Regions from separate parts of the Planomonospora antibiotica genome, predicted to be linked through region 3. Evidence: predicted binding sites of a transcription regulator. Region 3 holds the regulator's gene; each other region holds the start of a gene.
The links. The regulator LexA, encoded in region 3, represses DNA repair genes until DNA is damaged. The targets are predictions, from matches to a motif close to TCGAACANNTGTTCGA.
Positions count from the first base shown of each region.

Region 1: the regulator LexA is predicted to act here: its motif matches at 4,300-4,315, upstream of IEZ06_RS01860 (SAV_6107 family HEPN domain-containing protein).
Region 2: the regulator LexA is predicted to act here: its motif matches at 5,630-5,645, upstream of ruvC (crossover junction endodeoxyribonuclease RuvC).

Region 1 is NZ_BMQE01000001.1:400,431-407,999, forward strand. Features, by position in the region: gene thiE (thiamine phosphate synthase) at 1-531, shown strand, start outside; gene IEZ06_RS01845 (polyprenyl synthetase family protein) at 635-1,702, opposite strand; gene metF (methylenetetrahydrofolate reductase [NAD(P)H]) at 1,804-2,751, shown strand; gene IEZ06_RS01855 (GNAT family N-acetyltransferase) at 2,843-3,394, opposite strand; gene IEZ06_RS01860 (SAV_6107 family HEPN domain-containing protein) at 3,613-4,059, opposite strand; gene IEZ06_RS01865 (L,D-transpeptidase family protein) at 4,386-5,195, opposite strand; gene IEZ06_RS01870 (YbaK/EbsC family protein) at 5,317-5,793, shown strand; gene IEZ06_RS01875 (arsenate reductase family protein) at 5,790-6,149, shown strand; gene IEZ06_RS01880 (pentapeptide repeat-containing protein) at 6,610-7,293, shown strand.
Region 2 is NZ_BMQE01000036.1:33,987-41,555, reverse strand. Features, by position in the region: gene pdxS (pyridoxal 5'-phosphate synthase lyase subunit PdxS) at 1-815, shown strand, start outside; gene IEZ06_RS26330 (alkaline phosphatase D family protein) at 959-2,635, shown strand; gene pdxT (pyridoxal 5'-phosphate synthase glutaminase subunit PdxT) at 2,820-3,407, shown strand; gene IEZ06_RS26320 (YebC/PmpR family DNA-binding transcriptional regulator) at 3,411-4,163, shown strand; gene IEZ06_RS26315 (cation:proton antiporter) at 4,269-5,549, shown strand; gene ruvC (crossover junction endodeoxyribonuclease RuvC) at 5,679-6,266, shown strand; gene ruvA (Holliday junction branch migration protein RuvA) at 6,263-6,883, shown strand; gene ruvB (Holliday junction branch migration DNA helicase RuvB) at 6,900-7,569, shown strand, end outside.
Region 3 is NZ_BMQE01000008.1:115,140-122,708, forward strand. Features, by position in the region: gene leuS (leucine--tRNA ligase) at 167-2,635, shown strand; gene IEZ06_RS10235 (MalY/PatB family protein) at 2,915-4,078, opposite strand; gene lexA (transcriptional repressor LexA) at 4,193-4,903, opposite strand; gene nrdR (transcriptional regulator NrdR) at 6,001-6,462, shown strand; gene IEZ06_RS10250 (vitamin B12-dependent ribonucleotide reductase) at 6,557-7,569, shown strand, end outside.

The sequences.
Region 1 (7,569 bases), on a different contig from region 3:
GTGCAGCTGCGCGAGAAGGGGCTGGAGGCGCGTGAGGAGCTCGCGCTCCTGGAGGTCTTCCGCGACGCCTGCGACCGGCACGGCAGGCTCCTGGCGGTCAACGACCGGGCGGACATCGCCCACGCCGCCCGTCCGGACGTGCTCCATCTCGGCCAGGGCGACCTGCCGGTGCACGTCGCGCGGGACATCCTCGGCGACGACATCCTGATCGGGCGTTCCACTCACGCCCCCGAGGAGGTCTCCGCCGCGGCCGCCGAGCCCGGAGTCGACTACTTCTGCTGCGGCCCGATCTGGCCCACACCCACCAAACCCGGACGCCACGCGCCCGGACCGCCCCTGCTCGCGCACGCCGCGTCGCTGGGAACGGACCGCCCGTGGTTCGGCATCGGCGGCATCGACCTCGCCAACCTGGACGAGGTCATGTCGTACGGCGTGCGCCGGGTCGTGGTGGTGCGGGCCATCACCGAGGCGGACGACCCGAAGGCGGCCGCCGAGGAGTTCCAGCGGAGGCTCGCGGCGCCGCACCGCTGACGGGCGGCCCGGCCCGGCGCGCCGGGCGGGGCCGCACCGGGTTCGGACCAAGTGTGCCGTGCGGCCGTGCCGGGTCGAGGTCCGGTGCGGCCGGGCCCGCCGGTCAGGTCCGCCGGGCGGTCGCGGCCACGGCCAGGTCGGCCAGGGCCGTCCGGGCCTCCGGCGTGATCGGGGCGTCGTCCAGCGAGCGCAGCGCCTGCCCGAGATAGTCGTCGATCAGCTTCTCGCAGGCGGCGAGGGCCCCGGTCTCCTCGATCACCCGGCGCAGCCGGTCGACCCCGCCCCTCTCCAGCTCCGGGTCGCCCAAGGTGAGACGGACCTCCTCCGCCTGGGTGGGCGAGGCCGCGGCGAGCGCGCGGGCGATGAGCATCGTCCGCTTGCCCTCGCGCAGGTCGTCGCCCGCGGGTTTGCCGGTCTCCGCCGGATCGCCGAACACGCCGAGGATGTCGTCACGCAGCTGGAAGGCGATGCCGACGTTGCGGCCGTACTCCTCGCAGAGGCGGTCGATCCACGGCTCGCGCCCGCGCGCGGCCAGCACCAGGCCGAGCCGGAGGGGCTGCTCCACCGAGTATTTGCCGCTCTTGAACAGCGCGACCCGCAGCGCGCTGTCGAAGGTGCTCGCGCCGCGGACCTGCTCCAGCAGGTCGAGGTACTGGCCGCACATGAGCTCCGTGCGCATGTGGTCGTAGACCGGCTGGGCCGCGGCCAGGGCGGCCGGAGGCAGGCCGCTGGTCCGCCACATCTCACCGGACCACACCAGCAGCAGGTTCCCCAGCAGGATCGCGGCGTTCTCGCCGAACTGCTCGGCCGAGCCGCTCCAGCCCTCCTTCTCGTGCATCGCCTGGAACCGGCGGTGCGCCGACGGCATGCCCCGGCGCAGGTCGCTGGCGTCCATCACGTCGTCGTGGGCGAGTGCACTGGCCTGGAGCAGCTCCAGGGAGGCGGCCGCGGTGAAGAGCGCCGGATCGTCGCCGCCGCCCGCCCCCCGCCAGCCCCAGTAGCAGAACGCCGGGCGGAGTCGTTTCCCACCGGAGAGGAAGTCCTCGGCCGCGGCGACGAGAGGGGCGATCTCGGGCGCGCTGACCAGGGGACGCTGCCGATCGAGGAAACCTCTCAGCGAACGATCCACTTCGGAGCGGATGGTGTCCAGCAGGGCTGCGGAAGTGGGCATACCCAGAGATTATCGGGCCGGGTACCGGACGCGGATCAAGCGGGGCTGGCCCGGCCCGGTGACGGCGGTCCGCCCGGCGGCCGGACCAGTAGGCTAGGGGCATGGCTCTGGGTCGCCCCTCAATCCTTCCCGACCGCGTGCCCACCGTCCGCGAGCTTCTCGCCGCAGGTGGCCGGTCGTTCTCCTTCGAGTTCTTCCCGCCGAAGAACGCCGAGGGGGAGCGGCAGCTCTGGCGCGCGATCCGGGAGCTGGAGTCGCTGCGTCCCACGTTCGTCTCCGTCACCTACGGCGCGGGCGGCGGGACCCGGGACCGCACGGTCGAGATCGTGGAGCGGATCGCCCACGAGACCACGCTGACCCCGGTGGCGCACTTCACCGCCGTCGACCACTCGATCCGCGAGCTGCGCCACCTGATCGGCCGGTTCGCCGGGGCGGGCGTGCGCAACATCCTCGCCGTGCGGGGCGACCCGCCCGGCGATCCGACGGGGGAGTGGGTGCGCCACCCCGAGGGGGTGCTCTACGCCGAGGACCTGGTCCGGCTGATCCGTCAGTCCGGTGACTTCTGCGTGGGCGTCGCCGCGTTCCCCTACAAGCACCCGAGGTCGGTCTCGGTCGAGGCCGACACCGAGTACTTCGTCCGCAAGTGCCGGGCGGGCGCCGACTACGCCATCACCCAGATGTTCTTCCGGGCGGAGGACTACCTGCGGCTGCGCGACCGGGTGGCGGCCAGGGGCTGCGACACCCCGATCATCCCCGGCATCATGCCCGTCACCCAGATGAGCACGATCGCCCGCTCCGAGCAGCTCTCCGGCGCCCCGTTCCCGCCCGAGGTGGCCGCGCGGTTCGAGGCCGTCTCCGACGACCCCGCCGCCGTGCGCGCCCTCGGCATCGAGCACGCCGCCGAGCTCTGCCGGACCCTCCTCGACGAGGGCGCGCCCGGCATCCACTTCATCACCTTCAACCGCTCCAGCGCGACGCGCGAGGTCTTCCGCGCCCTCGACCACGCGGCCCCCGACCACGTTCCGGAGACCGCCTCGCTCACCGGGTGAGCCCGCCGTGCGCCCCCGGCCGGGGAGCCGCGCCGACGCGGATGATCCCCCGCCGGCGGGGGCGCGGCGCCCCGGCGGTGTCCCCGTGGTGTCAGCCGGAGGGCAGCGGGAGCATGGCTCCGGCGATCGCGTAACGCTCGTACCCCCCGGGGAAGACGAACGCGGTGAGCAGGTCCACGAAGCCGATGCTCCGGTAGAGGTGCCGGGCCGCGGTGGGCAGGTCGCGGGTGGACAGCACGACCGTGCGTTCCGGCCGTCCTTCGCACACGTTCAGGACCAGGGCCCTGCCGACGCCCTTTCCCTGGTGGTCGGGGTGGACGTGGACCTCGGCGAGTTCCAGGGCGTCGCCCAGCCAGTCGCGCGCGCTGGTCTCGCCGCGCCGTTCGGCGACGGCCTGGTGGACCACGTCGTGCCACCACTGCCCCGGGACGCCGTGGAAGCCGTAGGCGAGGCCGACCGGGGTCCCGTCGGCGAGCTCGGCGAACAGGCAGGTGAAGCCGGGGTGGGTGGCGTGGTTGCCCATTATCGTCTTCCGGCCGGACAGCTGATCGGTGGGAGGGGCCATCGCCGCCGTGTAGATGTCGAGAACGGAATCCAGCCGAGAGACGAACTCGTCGGGGCCGACTCGTCGCAGTCCGATCACCGTCGCACCCTAGCAGGGGCGATCTGGCCGGATTCGAGGAAAACGGCTAACGGGACGTTCGGCTTCTTTTACCCGGGGTTCGCGAACGATCCGGCCTCGGGGCCGGGATGGACGCGGTCGTCGGGCCGGGACGGCCGACCTGTCGCCGGACGGAGGCGTCCGGCTCCCGCCACGGCCCTCGCCGCCGTCCGGGAGCGCACGGGGAGGACCTCGGGCGCCTACCCCGCCAGGGGGACGCGGCCCGGGAGAGCGGGCTGGACCGGCACGCCGAGCATCTCCTCCACCGCCACGACGAACCGCTCCGCCTCGGAGATCAGCTCCTCGGCGTCGCGGGCCGACACGGCGTGGGTCATCCCGGCCTCGATCGAGGCCCGCTTGGCGGCGCTCACCTCGAAATAGGGCGCCCAGTCGGCCAGCCTGGGCTCGGCCTCGGGAAGCAGCTCCCAGGCGCTGCGCAGCCTGCGCCGGCGGCCGTCCATCGGCTTGGGGCGGGCGGCCAGGACGGCCGCCGCAGCCCGGAGCGCCGCCAGGTGCGCCGAGACATAGCGCATGGCCGAGGTGCGGGCGCTCGCCGCCTCCTCCAGGCAGTCGCGCGCGTCGGCCAGGCGTGTCCGCACCGTGGGCGACAACCGGGGCCCGGCGGGGCCGTCGAACCGTGGGGTCATGCTTCCGCCTCCTTGGTCGCAAGCGGCTCCCGGCAGTCTGGCCGGTGGTGCCACGTTCGCAGACCCCACCGACAGTTCCGCCGGGCGGCCGGACGAGGAGCTTCCCCTCTCCCCGTCCGTCCCGACCTGACCCCGCCTCCGGCGGAGGCGGGGTCAGGTCGGCCGCCCTCAACGTGAGCCGCGAGTCCCACGTCACTACATCGAACATAAATTCGATCATCGATGCTGTCAAGTATGTCGACGAACAGAAGTTCGATCTCTCTGTGAAACGGAAAGCCCCGGGAGATCGATATCTCCCGGGGCCGGTGTTCTGCGAACGGCCGCGGTTACCGGGTGAACCTGCCCCGGACGTGGACCGGCACCCCCGTGCCGAGCAGGCCGGGCAGGACCTCGGCCACGTGCATCGGCAGGCGCACGCACCCGTGCGAGGCCGGCGTCAGCGGGACCGAGAGCGCGCCGTGGAAGGCGATGCCGCCGTTGAAGAAGATCGGGTTGTACAGCTGGCCCAGGTAGGACCGGTGCCAGCCGTCCCGGCGCCAGGTCGTCCTGTAGTCGCCCGTCGGCGTTCGGGCGTCACCGCAGAACTTCTGCGTCCTGCCCTGCCAGGTGGCCGTCTCGCAGTAGGGGACCCCGCTGCCCGAGGAGGTGTGGCTGATCAGCTTCACCCGCCCGCCGACGTAGAGCACCATCACCTGGGTGGTGAGGTTCATCTCCACGCGTGTCGGCCTGCCCTTGGGCACCAGGACCCTGGGGGTCCGCGGGGCCTCCAGCGCGGCCCAGGTGCGCCGGGTGACGGTGCCCGCCGGCTTGAGGCCGTTGACCTTCTGGAACGCCCACACCGCGGCCTGGGTCGCCCCGCCGTACCGGCCGTCGATCCGGCCCGGGTGGTAGCCGAGCTCCGTCAACCGGGTCTGCAGCGCCTTGACCGCGACCCCCTTGGCGCCGACCCTGAGCGTCTTGCCCGGCGCGGTGAAGGGAGCCGGCTCGGCCGTCGCGGTCTCCGCCGCGAACGCGGCCTTCACCGCGGCGACCGGGACCGCCGGGGCGGCGGACACCGCGTCCGCGGCGCCGGAGGAGGACAGGAGCACCGCTCCCGCCATGAGCGCGGCCACTCCGAGCCGCCGTCCAACCTCCACGTGACTTCATCCCCTCACACCGCTGGATAAATCGGATCAACGGAACATAGCGCACCTTCAGGATGCACCCTCGGCCGGTTATGAAGAGGTGACCGGCCGGCAATCTGTTTAGAGTGGCCGGGTGCCAGAAAAGTTGCATCCGAACATCGAGAAGGTCGCCGCCGCCCTGCGCGAGCACGGCGTCTCCGGAGAGATCGTCGTGTTCCCGCAGGCCACTCCCACCGCCGCGACCGCCGCCGCGCAACTCGGCTGCGAGGTCGGCGCCATCGCCAACAGCCTCGTCTTCGACGCCGACGGCGAACCGCTCCTGGTGCTCACCAGCGGGGCCCACCGCGTCGACACCGACCTGGTCGCCGAGACGGTCGGCGCGGCCGAGGTACGGCGGGCCACACCGGAGCTGGTCCGCGCGGCCACCGGCCAGCCCATCGGCGGCGTCGCCCCGATCGGCCACCCGGCCCCGATCCGCACCCTGGTCGATACCTGGCTGAAGGCGCACGAGGTGGTCTGGGCCGCCGCGGGCCATCCGCACAGCGTCTTCCCCACCTCCTACGACGAGCTGCTCCGCATCACCGGCGGCGTCCCGGCGGAGGTCGCGTGACCACCGTCTGGCACAACCCGCGCTGCTCCAAGAGCCGCTGCGCCCTCGACGCGTTCGCCGGCGCCGGCAGGGACGTGACCGTCCGCCGTTACCTGGACGACCCGCCCACGGTCGCGGAGCTCACCGAGGTCCTCGACCGGCTCGGCCTGCAGCCGTGGGACGTCACCCGGATGGGGGAGGCCCGCGCCCGGGAGCTCGGGCTGGCGGAGCGGCCGCGTGACCGCGACGAGTGGATCGCCCTCCTGGCCGCCGACCCGGTCCTGATCCAGCGCCCCATAGTGCTCACCGACGACGGCCGCGCCGTGATCGCCCGCGACGGGGAGGCCCTGGAAGCCCTCCTCAAGGACGGTTCCTGACCGGCTGAACGGCGGGTCCCGTGCTGTGGTGGTTCGGTGGCCCGGTGGCCCGGTGGCCCGGTGGTTCGGTGGTGGTCGGGGTGGGTGCGCACTGCGGCGGGCCGGTGGTCCTGCCGGCCGTCGCAGCTGATGTCTGGTGGTTTCCGGCCTCCGGCCTGGGCCCGGGCGCGCGGGGTGCGGTGCTTTATACGCCGGCAGGACCACCGGCCCGCCTCCGTGCATCCCTGGCACGCCGTACCGATGCGGGCCGTAGCGTCTTGCTCTCCGGCCGCCGAGCGCTCTCGCCGTCGCTGAAGCGATCCGTCCAGGATCGTTCAGGGCGGCTCACCGTCGCCTGCGGCCATCCTGGCGGGAAGGAGCTCAGGGCCGGGCGCCGCAGGGAGCCCTGCCGGGAACCAGGGCGGGAACGGGACCGTTTTCGGGGGAATGTGATCGCTGGCGCCGGGGCTACGCTTCGTCCATGCCCTCCCGCCCTGCTTCCGTGTACTCATCACGGCTGAAAGAACCGCTCGCGCCCAGGATGCCCGCGTCGCTCAGCCCGGCCGTGCTTCCCGGGGGCGGGATCGAGGACGACGGCACGTACCGCTCGATGGAGTTCACGGGCGTGGACCTGGCGTCCCAGCCGGCGGACGCGGTCGACTTCGAGGGGTGTCGTCTCGTCGATGTGCGCCTCTCCGGAGCGGAGATGCGCCGGGCGGGCTTCTCCGACGTGGAGATGGAGCGGTGCGACCTGTCGAACATGGTGGCCAGGACCTCGTCGATGCACCGGGCCCGGGTGTCGGCGAGCCGGTTGACCGGTATGACCTGGTCCGAATGCACGTTCCGGGACGTGATGTTCGACGGCTGTCGCGCTGACCTGGCGGGCTTCAGGTTCTCAACTTTCAAGAACGCCGTTTTCCGTGACTGCACGATGATCGAGGTCAATTTCCAGAACGCGGATCTCCGAGGTGTGCGGTTCGAGCGTTGTGAGCTGACGGGAGCGCAGTTCTCCAACGCGCAGATGGAGGGTGCGAGGTTCGTCGACTGCACCTTGCTGAGGATCGGCGGCGTCCTCAGCCTCAGGGGAGTGACCATCACGAGCCGGGACGCCCAGGGCCTGGTCTACAGCCTCGCGAGCGCGATGGGCATCACCATCGAAGACTGAAAGTTCTGGTTCGTGCCGTCGACACGGGACCGGACTCCCCGTTCCCGCCCTGGTTCCCGGCAGGGCTCCCTGCGGCGCCCGGCCCTGAGCTCCTTCCCGCCAGGATGGCCGCAGGCGACGGCGAGCCGCCCTGAACGATCCTGGACGGATCGCTTCAGCGACGGCGAGAGCGCTCGGCGGCCGGAGAGCAAGACGCTACGGCCCGCATCGGTACGGCGCGCCAGGGATGCACGGAGGCGGGCCGGTGGTCCTGCCGGCGTATAAAGCACCGCACCC
Region 2 (7,569 bases), on a different contig from region 3:
ACGTCGTCAACGCCGAGCAGGCCAAGATCGCCGAGGACGCGGGCGCCGTCGCCGTCATGGCGCTGGAGCGCGTCCCCGCCGACATCCGCGCGCAGGGCGGCGTCTCCCGGATGAGCGACCCCGACATGATCGACGGCATCATCGAGGCCGTCTCGATCCCCGTCATGGCCAAGGCCCGCATCGGCCACTTCGTCGAGGCCCAGGTCCTGCAGTCGCTGGGCGTCGACTACATCGACGAGTCCGAGGTGCTCACCCCCGCCGACTACGCCAACCACATCGACAAGTGGCAGTTCACCGTGCCCTTCGTCTGCGGCGCGACCAACCTCGGCGAGGCGCTGCGCCGCATCACCGAGGGCGCGGCCATGATCCGCTCCAAGGGCGAGGCCGGCACCGGCGACGTCTCCAACGCCGTCACCCACATGCGCACGATCCGCGGCGAGCTCAGGCGGCTCTCCTCCCTGCCCGAGGACGAGCTCTACGTCGCGGCCAAGGAGCTGCAGGCGCCGTACGAACTGGTGGCCGAGGTCGCCAGGACCGGCAAGCTGCCCGTCGTGCTGTTCACCGCGGGCGGCATCGCCACCCCCGCCGACGCCGCGATGATGATGCAGCTCGGCGCCGAGGGCGTGTTCGTCGGCTCGGGCATCTTCAAGTCCGGCAACCCCGCCCAGCGCGCCGCCGCCATCGTCAAGGCCACCACGTTCCACGACGACCCGGACGTCGTCGCCAAGGTCTCCCGCGGCCTGGGCGAGGCCATGGTCGGCATCAACGTCGACGACATCCCGGTCCCGCACCGCCTGGCCGAGCGCGGCTGGTAGTCCGCTCCGGCAAAAGGCTCCGTCAAGGGCGGCATCCGTGAAGGGTGCCGCCCTTTTCGCGGCCTGCGAAGTCCCCCCTTTTGCCGTGATGCTCCGCGAGGCGGCCCGCGTCCGCGCCCGCCCGCCCCGGCAGGATCCCTCACATGTCCCAGTTGAGCCGGCGCTCCTTCCTCGTCACGGGTCTCACCGCCGGCGCCTCGGCCGGCCTGCCCGCCGCGCACGCCGGCCCGGGACCGGATCCCGCCGGGGCGTCCGCGGCCTCCAGGGAGCTGCGCTCCGACCCCTTCACCCTCGGGGTGGCCTCAGGGGACCCCGACTCCGGGGGCTTCGTGATCTGGACGCGGCTGGCGCCGCGACCGCTGGCCGAGGACGGCGCGGGCGGCATGCCCGCCAGGCCCTTCACCGTGCACTGGCAGGTCTACGGCGACGAGGCCGGCCGCCGGCTCCTGCGGCACGGGGTGGCCACGGCACGCCCCGAATCGGGCCACAGCGTGCACGTCGAACTCGACCGGCTGGCACCCGGCCGCGACTACTGGTACCGCTTCAGGACTGGCTCCCACGTCTCGCCGACGGGCCGGGCCAGGACCGCCCCGCACCCGCTGTCGTACGGCCCGGGCCTGGCGATGGCCTTCGCCTCCTGCGCGCAGTACGAGCATGGCCACTTCACCGCCTACCGGCGCCTGGCCGAGGACCGACCCGACCTCGTCCTGCACCTGGGCGACTACCTGTACGAGTACCGGCGCGGCACCTACACCGCCCCGGGCGGCAACGTCCGCCACCACGAGGGGCCGGAGACCGAGACCCTGGCGGGCTACCGGCAGCGGCACGCCCAGTACAAGACCGACCCCGACCTGCAGGCGGCGCACGCCGCCGCGCCCTGGCTGGTCGTCTGGGACGACCACGAGCTGGACAACAACTGGGCCGACGACGTGCCGGAGCGGCCGGAGGTCCCGCAACCGGGCTTCCCCGCCCGCAGGGAGGCCGCCTTCCGGGCCTACTACGAGAACATGCCGCTGCGCCGCCGGTCCGTCCCGCGCGGCGCCGACATGCAGCTCTACCGGAGGATCCGCTGGGGGCGGCTGGCCGTCTTCCACCTGCTCGACACCCGGCAGTACCGCAGCGACCAGGGGTGCGGCGACGGCTACCGCGACTGCCCGGAGGCCGCCGACCCGGCCCGCTCGATCACCGGGGACGAGCAGGAGCGCTGGCTGCTGGAGGGCTTCCGCCGGTCGCGGGCGCGGTGGGACATCGTGGGCCAGCAGGTCTTCTTCGCCCAGCGCGACAGCGACGCCGGACCCGCGAAGATCACCAACCAGGACGCCTGGGACGGCTACGTCGCTTCCCGGCGGCGGATCACCCAGGGCTGGCTGGACGCCGGGGTGCGCAACCCGGTCGTGCTCACCGGGGACGTGCACGCCCACTGGGCGAGCGACCTCAAGCTCGACTACGACGACCCGGCGGCCCGCACGGTCGGCTCCGAGCTGGCCGTCTCCTCGATCAGCGCGGGCGGCGACGGCCGGGACGCCGACCCGGCCGCCCACCCGTTCCTGTCGATCAACCCCCATCTGAGGTTCCACAACGACCAGCGCGGCTACGTGCTCACCCGGATCGAGCGGGAGTCGCTCACCGCGGACTTCAAGGTCGTTCCCCAGGTCACCCGGGCGGGCGCGGCGGCGCACACCAGGGCGACGTTCGTGATCGAGGACGGGGTCCCGGGGCTCCGGCGGACCTACCTGCGCCCGCTCGACCCCTCGGCCGCCAGGACGCCGGAGATCGACCTGATCCGGGAGACCGTGGACCGGGAGACCCTGCGGCCCTGACGCCCGCCCGGCCCCCGCCCGCCTCCCGGGAGCGGGGGCCGGGCGGGCGTCAGCGCCCCGCTCCCGGGAGGCGCGCCGCCGGGCCCGGGCGGGCGCGACCGGTGCGCCGCACGGGCGCATCGGACGGCACATCGGACGGCAGCGGTTACGCTCGTAGAGCGAACCAGACGAGCCGGACGAAAGGATGCCTGTGCCCACGATCGGTGTGCTCGCCCTCCAAGGAGACGTGCGCGAGCACGTGCACGCGCTGGAGGAGGCGGGTGCGAAGGCGGTGACCGTACGGCGCCCCGGTGAGCTGGAGACCGTCGACGCGCTGGTCGTCCCCGGCGGGGAGTCCACGACCATGTGGAAGCTCGCGGTCACGTTCGACATGCTCGAGCCCGTCCGGGCGCGCATCGCGGGCGGCATGCCCGTCTACGGGTCCTGTGCCGGGATGATCATGCTGGCCGACCGGATCGAGGACGGCGCCGCAGGCCAGCAGACCTTCGGCGGCATCGACATGACCGTCCGCCGCAACGCCTTCGGCCGTCAGGTCGACTCCTTCGAGGCCGACCTCGACTTCGCCGGCCGCGGCCCGCTGCGTGCGGTGTTCATCCGCGCGCCCTGGGTGGAATCCGTCGGTTCCCCGGTGGAGGTGCTGGCCCGGGCCGAACCTGGGGATAGGATCGTCGCGGTCCGCCAGGGGCCGCTGCTCGCCACGTCCTTCCATCCGGAGCTGACCGGGGACGCCGGCGTGCATTCGTACTTTGTTGAAATGGTGAGGGAGTTCTAGGCGATGTCCGGCCACTCCAAATGGGCGACGACGAAGCACAAGAAGGCCGCGCTTGACTCCAAGCGGGGCAAGCTGTTCGCCAAGCTCATCAAGAACATCGAGGTCGCCGCCCGGACCGGTGGTCCCGACCCGGACGGCAACCCGACGCTGTACGACGCCATCACCAAGGCGCGCAAGAGCTCCGTCCCGATCGACAACATCGAGCGCGCGCGCAAGCGCGGCGGCGGCCTGGAGGCGGGCGGCGCCGACTGGCAGACCATCATGTACGAGGGCTACGCCCCCGGCGGCGTCGCGGTGCTGATCGAGTGCCTCACCGACAACCGCAACCGCGCCGCCTCCGAGGTCCGGGTCGCGCTGACCCGCAACGGCGGCTCCCTGGCCGACCCCGGTTCGGTGTCCTACATGTTCAACCGCAAGGGCGTCGTGATCGTCCCCAAGGGCGGGCTGTCGGAGGACGACGTGCTGACGGCGGTCCTCGACGCGGGCGCCGAGGAGGTCAACGACCTGGGCGACAGCTACGAGGTCGTCTCCGAGGCCGGTGACCTCGTCCCGGTGCGCAAGGCTCTGCAGGACGCCGGGATCGACTACGACTCGGCGGAGTCGAGCTTCATGCCGACGATGAACGTCGCGCTGGACGAGGAGGGCGCGCGCAAGGTCTTCCGGCTGATCGACGCGCTCGAGGACAGCGACGACGTGCAGAACGTGTGGGCCAACTTCGACGTCTCCGACGAGGTCATGGAGAAACTCGAAGCCTGAGCGTCCGGCGCCCCTCCGCTTCTCGGAGGGGCGCTTTTCGTTTCCGGTGTTCCTCCTGCGTTCTGCGAGGTTTGCCCCCGGTCGTACGGGTACTCCGGCTGAACCATGGCGAACTCGGATCTGGTCTTCGCGCTGGCGGGCGTCGGCGCCCTGCTGGCGGCCGTGCTGCCCCGCGTGCTCCGGCGGCGGCCCTTCTCACTGCCGCTGGCGTGCCTGGTCGGCGGGGCGCTGCTCTACCTCCTCCCGCTCGACCTGCCCGCCCCCGATCCGGTGGCGCACCGCGCCCTCGTCGAGCACGCCACCGAGATCTGCGTGATCATCTCGCTGATGGGCGCGGGGCTGGCGATCAACCGGCCCTTCGGGTGGCGCAGGTGGGGATCCACCTGGCGCCTGCTGGCGTGGACGATGCCGCTGAGCGTGGCGGCGGTCGCGCTGGTCCTGCACGGGCTGCTGGACTGGCCGTGGGCCGCGGCCCTCCTGCTCGGCGCGGTGCTCTCGCCGACCGACCCGGTGCTCGCCTCCGACGTGCAGGTCGGCGAGCCGGTCGACTCGGAGAAGGCCGACGACGAGGTGCGCTTCACCCTCACCTCCGAGGCCGGCCTCAACGACGGGCTGGCCTTCCCGTTCGTCTACGCCGCGATCGCCCTGGCCCTCGCCGGAGGAGGCGCCGGGTGGGTCGGCGAATGGGTCCTGGTCGACGTGCTCTACAAGGGCGCGGTGGGCGCGGCGGGCGGCCTGGCGGCCGGCACGCTGCTCGGCCGCCTGTTCTTCCGCGCCAAGGTGTCGGACCTGCGGCTGGCCGAGCACCGGGACGGCTTCGTCGCGCTGGCCGCGACGTTCCTGGCGTACGGCGTCACCGAGCTGGCGGGCGGGTACGGCTTCATCGCGGTGTTCGTGACCGCCTGCACGATCAGGGCCGCCGAGCGCACCCACGGTTACAACGGCGTCCTGCACGGGTTCATCGAGCAGATCGAGCGGCTGCTCACCGCCTGGCTGATCCTGCTGCTCGGCGGGTTCGTCGCGACCGGAGGCCTGTCCGCGCTCACCTGGCAGGGGGCGGCGGCCGGGCTGGCGCTGCTGCTGGTGGTCCGGCCGCTGACCGGCTGGCTGGCCGGGCTGCGCGGCCGGGCGGGGCCGCGCGAGGGCGGCGTGATCGCCTTCTTCGGCATCCGGGGCATCGGCTCGCTGTACTACCTCGCCTACGCGCTCGGGCACGCCGACTTCGGCGTGCCCGCCGAGGAGCTGTGGGCGGTGGTGGCCTTCACCGTGCTGGTCTCGCTGGTGCTGCACGGCGTCACTGCGACGCCGGTGATGGCCCGGCTGGACCGGCTGCGGGAGAGGGCGGCCGGGGGCGACGAGGAGGAGGCCGCGGCCCAGCACCTGTGAGCGGTCCCACGCGGTCCCGGCCGGAGGGTCCCTTCGGCGGGCTCCGTGCGCGGGGCGCGGCCAGGCGGTAGAGTCGGGCACCGAACAGGTGTTCGGCGGGTGGGAGGAGTGTCGGTGCGTCTGCCCGAGCTGCGGGTGATGGGGGTCGATCCGGGGCTGACCCGGTGCGGGCTCGGAGCCGTGGAGGGGCGTCCCGGCGCGCCGCTGAACCTGGTGAAGGTCGGGGTCGTGCGCACGGCGGCCGACGAGGAGATCGGTGCCCGCCTGGTGGCCGTCGAGGCCGGCATCGAGCAGTGGCTCGACGAGCTGGAGCCGGACGCCGTGGCCGTGGAGCGGGTCTTCGCCCAGCACAACCTCCGGACCGTGATGGGCACGGCGCAGGCCTCGGCCGTCGCGATCCTGTGCGCCTCGCGGCGGGGCATCCCCGTGGCGCTGCACACCCCGTCGGAGGTCAAGGCCGCCATCACCGGCAGCGGCACGGCAGGCAAGCAGCAGGTCGGCACCATGGTGACCAGGCTGCTGCGGCTCGACGCGATGCCGAAGCCCGCCGACGCCGCCGACGCCCTCGCCCTCGCCATCTGCCACGTCTGGCGGGGCGGCGCGCAGAACCGCCTGGCCGAGGCGCTGGCCAGGACGCAGACCGGCCCCGGCACGACCGCGGCGGCCTACTTCCGCGGCCGGGGCCGCGCCGGACATTCGAGAGGAACCGCGAAGTGATCGCCTCGGTGCGGGGCCGGGTGGCCTCGCTCGCGCATGACAGGGCAGTGGTCGAGGTCGGCGGCGTGGGCGTGCTGGTGCACTGCACCCCGGGCACGCTCGCGACGCTGCGGGTGGGGGAGGAGGCCGCCCTGGCCACCTCGCTGGTGGTCCGCGAGGACTCCCTCACGCTGTTCGGCTTCGCCGACGACGACGAGCGCGGCGTCTTCGAGATGCTGCAGGCCGCCAGCGGCGTCGGCCCCAAGGTGGCGCTGGCCATGCTGGCGGTGCACACGCCCAATGCGCTCAGGGTGGCCGTGGCCGCGGCCGACGTCAAGGCGCTGACCCGGGTGCCGGGGGTGGGCCCCAAGGGCGCCCAGCGGATCATCGTCGACCTCAAGGACAAGCTGGGCACCCCGGAGGAGGCCGTCAGCGCCGCCCTCAACGGCCACGCCGCCGCGCCGGCCTGGCGCGACCAGGTCCACTCGGGGCTGATCGGGCTGGGATACTCCGCCAAGGACGCCGACGAGGCGGTCGCCGTGGTGAGCCCGCAGGCCGACGCCGACGTGGCCGCGGGCCGCGTCCCCCAGGTCGCGGCGTTGCTGAAGGCGGCGCTGCGCGCCCTGAGCGTGCGATGAGCGAGGGTGGTCCGACGTGAGTTCCGACCGGGATCTGGTGTCACCGGAGGCCGAGGGCGACGAGCGGCTGATCGAGGCCGCACTGCGGCCCAAGCGGTTGGACGAGTTCATCGGCCAGGCGCGGGTGCGCGAGCAGCTCTCGCTGGTGCTGCACAGCGCGCTGCGCCGCGGGCGGGCGCCCGACCACGTGCTGATGAGCGGCTCGCCGGGGCTCGGCAAGACGACCCTGTCGATGATCATCGCGACCGAGCTGGGGGTGCCGCTCCGCATCACCTCCGGGCCGGCGCTGGAGCGGGCGGGCGACCTGGCGGCGATCCTCTCGACGCTGTCGGAGGGCGAGGTCCTGTTCATCGACGAGATCCACCGGATGGCCCGTCCGGCGGAGGAGATGCTCTACCTCGCGATGGAGGACTTCCGGGTCGACATCGTGGTGGGCAAGGGACCGGGCGCGACCGCGATCCCGCTGGAGATCGCGCCCTTCACCCTGGTCGGGGCCACCACCCGGGCCGGGCTGCTGCCCGCGCCGCTGCGCGACCGGTTCGGCTTCGTCGCGCACATGGACTTCTACGAGGCCGCCGAGCTGGAGCAGGTGCTGCACCGCTCGTCGCGGCTGCTCGGACTGGAGCTGCCGGAGGACGCGGCGCGCGAGATCGCCGGGCGTTCGCGGGGCACGCCCCGCATCGCCA
Region 3 (7,569 bases):
CCGTACGGCCCGCAGCGACAGGCGCAGGATCGACGGGGTGCGCTCCACGCCTCACCGATGCGGCTGCCCTTCGCGTGAGCGGAGGGTTTTTCTATTGGGGCCGGATGGGTCCAGATCATCTGCGCAGACGTACACCGAGGGAAGAAACGTGAGCGAGCAAGCCGACATGCGACGCGAAGAGCAGCACTACGACCCGCAGGCCCTGCAGGTCAAGTGGGGGCGGCGGTGGGAGGAGCTGGACCCCTTCCGGGCCGCGGACGACCCCGCCGACACCCGCGAGAAGCGCTACATGCTCGACATGTTCTCCTACCCCTCCGGCGACCTGCACATGGGCCACGCCGAGGCGTTCGGCATCGGCGACGTCGTCGCGCGCTACTGGGTCCAGAAGGGCTACAACGTCCTGCACCCCGTCGGCTGGGACTCCTTCGGCCTGCCCGCGGAGAACGCCGCGATCAAGCGCGACGCCCACCCCGCCGAGTGGACCTACGCCAACATCGAGACCCAGGCCGCCTCGTTCAAGCGCTACGGGGTCTCCTTCGACTGGTCGACCCGGCTGCACACCAGCGACGCCTCCTACTACCGGTGGACCCAGTGGCTGTTCCTGCGCTTCTTCGAGCGCGGGCTGGCCTACCGCAAGGGCGGTCTGGTCAACTGGTGCCCGAACGACCAGACGGTGCTGGCCAACGAGCAGGTCGTCGGCGGCAGGTGCGAGCGCTGCGGCGCCGAGGTGGTCCGCCGTGAGCTGACCCAGTGGTACTTCAAGATCACTGAGTACGCCGACCGGCTGCTGGAGGACATGACGCAGCTGGAGGGCGGCTGGCCCGAGCGCGTGCTGAGCATGCAGCGCAACTGGATCGGCCGCTCCGAGGGCGCCGACGTCGACTTCGCGATCGAGGGCCGCGACGAGCCGGTCACGGTCTACACCACCCGCCCCGACACCCTGTACGGCGCGACCTTCTTCGTGGTCGCCCCGGACGCCCCGCTGGCCGAGGAGATCGTCTCCGACGGGCAGCGGGCGGCCTTCGAGGCCTACCGGGCCGAGGTGGCCAAGCTGTCGGACATCGACCGGCTCTCCACCGACAAGGAGAAGACCGGCGTCTTCCTGGGCCGCTACGCGATCAACCCGGTCAACGGCGAGCGCATGCCGGTCTGGGCGGCCGACTACGTGCTGTCCGACTACGGCCACGGCGCCATCATGGCGGTGCCCGCGCACGACCAGCGCGACCTGGACTTCGCCCGCGCCTTCGACCTGCCGGTCCGGGTGGTGGTCCACACGGGCATGGCCGACCCGGGGGAGACGGGGGTGGCGACCTCCGGCGACGGCGTGATGGTCAACTCCGGCCCCCTGGACGGCCTGGACAAGACCTCCGCGATCCGCAGGATCATCGAGATCCTGAGCGAGCGGGGCACGGGCAAGGCCACGGTCAACTTCCGGCTGCGCGACTGGCTGCTGTCCCGCCAGCGCTTCTGGGGCTGCCCGATCCCGATCATCCACTGCGTCGACTGCGGCGAGGTCCCCGTCCCGGACGAGCAGCTCCCGGTCACCCTGCCCGACCTGCGCGGCGAGGCCCTGGCGCCCAAGGGCGTCTCCCCGCTGGCCTCGGCCGCGGACTGGGTCGAGGTGGCCTGTCCCAAGTGCGGCGGCCCCGCCCGGCGGGACACCGACACGATGGACACCTTCGTCGACTCCTCGTGGTACTACCTGCGCTACGTGGACCCGGACTACACCGGCGGCCCGTTCGACGTGGAGAAGGTCCGCCAGTGGGGCCCGATCGACCAGTACGTCGGCGGGGTGGAGCACGCGATCCTGCACCTGCTGTACTCCCGGTTCTTCACCAAGGTCCTGCACGACATGGGCATGGTCGACTTCACCGAGCCCTTCACCCGCCTGCTCAACCAGGGCCAGGTGATCAACCAGGGCAAGGCGATGTCCAAGTCGCTGGGCAACGGGGTGGACCTGGGACAGCAGATCGACGCCTTCGGCGTGGACGCCGTCCGGCTGACCATGATCTTCGCCGGTCCGCCCGAGGACGACATCGACTGGGCCGACGTCTCGCCCGCCGCGTCGCAGAAGTTCCTGGCCCGCGCCTTCCGGGTGATGACCGACGCCGGTACGGCCTCCGCCCCGAGCGTGGACTTCGCCACCGGTGACCTGGAACTGCGCAGGATCGTGCACCGGACCGTCGACGAGGTCACCAAGCTGGTCGAGACCCACCGCTTCAACGTCGCGGTGGCCCGCATGATGGAGCTGACGAGCGCGGCCCGCAAGGCCATCGACTCCGGCCCCGGCGCCGCCGACCCGGCGGTCCGGGAGGCCGCCGAGGCGCTGGCCGTCATGCTGTCGCTGGTCGCCCCGTACACCGCCGAGGAGGGCTGGGAGCGCCTGGGCCACCAGGCCTCGGTCGCCAGGGCGGGCTGGCCGGTCGCCGAGGCCGGCCTGCTGGTCGAGGAGTCCGTCACCTGCGTCGTGCAGGTCGCGGGGAAGGTCCGCGACCGGCTGGAGGTCTCCCCGGAGATCTCCGACGACGACCTGCGGGCCCTGGCCCTGGCCTCGGAGAAGGTACAGGGCTTCCTGTCCGGCGCTCCGCGCAAGGTCATCGTCCGCGCGCCGAAACTGGTCAACATCGTCCCCTGACCGCGCAGGGCGCGGCCCGGGACCCCGGCCGGGGTCCCGGGCCGCACCCGCCTCCGGTCCGGTTCTCCCGTACGGCCCGCCTCCGGGGCGCACGCCGTACGCCGGGGGCGGGCACGACATCCCATCAGTGATCAAGGCTCCTGACCACCGGTGAGGGCACGGTCTGACCCCAGGACTCGAATATCGGTCCAGCGGAGGAAAGTGCTCACTCACCAGCGGCTACCAGGCACCGAGTCTGCCCGATCAGCTGACCCGGTAGCTCCCATTAGCGGAAGAGGATCACGACCGGGACTTCACGGCCCGGGTGATCCGGTCCAGGATCTCCGAGAGGACCGGGCCCGAGGTGGCGAAGTTCAGCCGGGCGAAGCCCTCGCCGCCGGGGCCGAACGGCGGACCCTGGCTGAGCATCACCCGCGCCTCGCGCTTCAGGAACTCGGCGGGGTCCTCGCCCAGGGCCAGGTCCGTGAAGTCCAGCCAGGCCAGATAGGTGGCGTCGGGGATCCGGTAGCGCACGCCCTCGGGGAGCCCTCCGGCGACCAGGCTCCGGTTGCGGGCGAGCACCGCCCTGACCTCCTCCAGCCAGCCGTCCCCGCGCGTCCAGGCCGCGACGGTCGCGTCGACCCCGAACACATGGGCCGCGCCGTACATGTGCCTGGGCTGGGCGGCCATGGCGGCGCGCAGGGCGGGCGGCCCGAAGTGCGCCACGGAGCAGCGGATGCCGCCCAGGTTGAAGGCCTTGGTGGCGGAGGTCAGCGTGACGGTCCGCTCCGGCAGCAGGGTGGCGAAGGGGACGTGCGCGGACGGGGCGTGGGTCAGGTCGGCGTGGATCTCGTCGGAGACGACGAGCAGATCGTGGCGTTCGGCCAGCTCGGCGAGGACCGTCAGCTCCTCGCGGGTGAACGAGCGCCCGGTCGGGTTCTGCGGGTTGACCAGCAGCAGCACCCGGCAGCGGCCCTCGGCGAGCCGGGCGGCCAGGGCGTCGGCGTCGAAGCCCCAGGAGTCGCCCACGGGCTCCATCGGGATCGGGAGCGGCGGCCGGCCCATCTCGGCGAGCGTCTCCAGGAAGGGCGGGTAGGTCGGGACGTGCAGCGCCACCGCGTCGCCGGGCCGGGTGGCGACGTGCAGGACGACCTGGAGGGCCTGGTTGATGTCGGTGAAGGAGCGCACGTGCGCCGGATCGGCGCGCCAGCCGTGCCGCTGCTCCATCCGTGCGGCGAAGACCTCCGCCAGCGGGCCGTCCCCGAGCTGGTCGAGCCAGGCGGGATAACCGAGGTCGCCGTGGATCCGGCGGGCCAGGGCCTCCCGTACGGCGGGGGCGACCGGGAAGTCCATGTCCGCGACCCACGCGGGGATCACCCCGGGCTCGGCGAGGGACCACTTCGCCCCGTCGCGGGTGGTCAGGCTCTCCAACGTCAGATCGTTCAGATCGGATATGTCGCTCACCGCCCCAGCCTAGGCCGGGGCGGTGAGCGGCGCGGAGAACGTGGCCCGGGGCGCGCGAACCGGGCGGGCCCGGGGCCCCCGGCCGTGCGGCCTTCACCGGGCGGAGCCCGTGACTCAGAGCTTGCGGAGGACCGCCACGACCTTGCCGAGGACGGTCGCCTCGTCGCCCGGGATCGGGTCGTAGTTGGGGTTGTGCGGGACCAGCCAGACGTGGCCGTCCTTGCGCTTGAAGGTCTTGACCGTGGCCTCGCCGTCGATCATCGCCGCGACGATGTCGCCGCTGTCGGCGACCGGCTGCTGGCGCACGACCACCCAGTCGCCGTTGGCGATGGCAGCGTCGATCATCGAGTCGCCGGTCACCTGGAGCAGGAAGAGCGTGCCCTCGCCGACGAGCTGCTTGGGCAGGGCGAAGACGTCCTCGATGCTCTCCTCGGCGAGGATGGGGCCACCGGCGGCGATCCGGCCGACCAGGGGGACGTAGGAGGCCGTCGGACGGTTGACGGGCGCCTCGTCGGCGCCCGCGTCGGGGTCCACCCAGAGCACGGGCTCGCCGGGCAGACGGACCTCAAGCGCGCGGGGGCGGTGCGGGTCGCGCCGCAGATAGCCCTTGCGCTGCAACGCCGTCAGCTGGTGGGAGACACTGGAGGTGCTGGTGAGCTGCACCGCCTCGCCGATCTCGCGCATCGACGGCGGGTATCCCCGCTGCTGCACGGAATCACGGATGACCTCGAGGATCCTGCGCTGCCTGGGGGTGAGGCCGAGGGAGTCACGCCTGCGCACCGCCAGGTCACTGACGGCCGCACCGTTCTCTTTGCGCTCGCTCATGCGATCTCCTCGCCTCCCGGTCTGTATTCCTCATGTCGCACACAGCGACCGTACCGCCGTCGAAGATCATCTTCAAACAATTGTTCGAGTCTTCCTCGAAATCGGCGACGGCGTGGTGTACAACATCGTACGGGAGTTCGATCGACACGGTGTTCGATTCACCGATCTTTCTTCGACCTGTGTTCGGCCAGGCCGGGGCGACGGGAGGGCCATGGAGGCGACCACGCGGACGGGGCGGTCCCGGCGGGGGCGGGCTGCGGGGCAGGCCACGGGGCGGACGGCGGGGCAGCCCCGGCCGCACCTGCGGCTGATCGAGGGCGGAAGGGCGCGTCTCCGGGCGGCGGACGGCGGCCGCCCGCGGGCGGCGGGTGAGGGGCGTCCGGGGAGTGCGGGCGAAGTCCGTCCGCGACCGGCTGCGGCGGGCGGGGGGCGGTCGCGCCCGGCCCCGGGCGGCCGGGCGCGCCGGAGGCCGGGGGCCGGGCGGAGGGCGGAGGCGCGCCGAGGGGTCCGCAACCCCGTCGCGCCGCCTCTCCGGCTCACCCGCAGAGGCCGGGGCGCGGCGGTGGCCGCGCTGCTCCTGGCCGCCCTCGTCGCCCTCTGGATGATCGCCCGCCTCGTTCCCGTGTAGAGAGCGAAGGCCGCGGGATTCCCGCGGACCGTGCCCGCCGACGGTTCCGTGCGGCGGAGCTGCGGCGCCGGGCCGCGTCCGCTCCGTGACCTGGTGCGGGAGCGCACCGGACCGCGCCCCGCCCGTGACACCGTGCGCGGGATCCACGCCGGGCCGTACCCGGCCGGTCGCTGCGCGTGCGGGACTCCGGCCTGCCCGGACGGGCGGCCCGGAGGGCGGGGCGGCGACGACACGCCCGGGTGGCGCCCCTGATCAGCGCCTTCACTCGGGACACTCCGATCAACTTGCGTTCATCGTCGCGCACTTCTACGGTTGCACCACAACATCTAGTGGCACCACCCACCCCGTTTCACCATAAGTTGTGTTTCTGTTACCGCACCTCACCTTCGCGGGTGAACGGGTGCGGGCATTCCGCATGGAATGACACGGGGCGTGTGGGGCAGGTGAGCCGGTCAGGGAGGCGACGCACGTGCACTGTCCGTTCTGCCGCCATCCTGACACGCGGGTCATCGACAGCCGCTCCACGGAGGACGGCGGGGCCATCCGCCGCAGGCGCACATGCCCGAAGTGCGGGCGCAGGTTCACCACGCAGGAGACGGTCCTGCTGATGGTGAGCAAGCGCAGCGGGGTGACGGAGCCGTTCTTCCGGGAGAAGGTGATCGCCGGGGTCCGGCGGGCGTGCCAGGGACGGCCCGTCAGCGAGGACTCCCTGGCGCAGCTGGGCCAGCGGGTCGAGGAGAGCATCCGGGCGACCGGATCCGCCGAGATCCCCGCCCACGAGGTCGGGCTGGCGATCCTGGGTCCGCTCCGCGAGCTGGACGAGGTCGCCTACCTCCGCTTCGCCTCCGTCTACCGGGGGTTCGAGACGCTGGCCGACTTCGAGGCCGAGATCAGGCAGCTGCGGGCGGACCGCTCCGCCCCGCAGGACTGAAGAATTCGATCCCCGGGCGCCGGGGGACATGAGGCGGCGCATCGATGTGGTCCGACTCGCGGGCTCCGTTCGGAGTCCCGGAAGGGGGAAAGTCATGACGGAGACGGTCAGCGGCACGGCGGCGCGCGGAGGCAAGCGCCCGCGCAAGGGGCTGAAGATGAAGCGCATCTTCACCACGCCCGGCGTGCACCCGTACGACGAGGTGGCCTGGGAGCGCCGTGACGTCGTCATGACCAACTGGCGCGACGGCTCGGTCAACTTCGAGCAGCGCGGCGTGGAGTTCCCCGCCTCCTGGTCGGTCAACGCGGCCAACATCGTCACCACCAAGTACTTCCGGGGCGCCGTCGGCACCCCGCAGCGCGAGTGGAGCCTCAAGCAGCTCGTCGACCGCGTGGTGGGGGTCTACACCAGGACCGGCGTCGAGGAGGGCTACTTCGCCACCGACGAGGACGCCGAGATCTTCGACCACGAGCTCAAGCACGCCCTGGTCAACCAGGTCTTCAGCTTCAACTCGCCGGTCTGGTTCAACGTCGGCACCGCCTCGCCGCAGCAGGTCAGCGCCTGCTTCATCCTGGCCGTGGACGACCAGATGGAGTCCATCCTCGACTGGTACAAGGAAGAGGGCGTGATCTTCAAGGGCGGTTCGGGCTCCGGCGTGAACCTCTCCCGGATCCGCTCCTCCAAGGAGCTGCTCTCCAGCGGCGGCACGGCCAGCGGCCCGGTCTCCTTCATGCGCGGCGCGGACGCCTCCGCCGGCACCATCAAGTCCGGCGGCGCCACCCGCCGGGCGGCCAAGATGGTCGTCCTCGACGTCGACCACCCCGACATCGAGGAGTTCATCGAGACCAAGGCGCGCGAGGAGGACAAGATCCGCGCGCTGCGCGACGCCGGCTACGACATGGACCTGGGCGGCAAGGACATCGTCTCCGTCCAGTACCAGAACGCCAACAACTCCGTGCGCGTCTCCGACGAGTTCATGCGCGCGGTGGAGAAGGGCGAGCAGTTCGGCCTGCGCGCCCGCCTCAGCGGAGAGGTCATCGAGAAGGTCGACGCCCGCGGCCTGTTCCGCAAGATGGCGACCGCCGCCTGGGAGTGCGCCGACCCCGG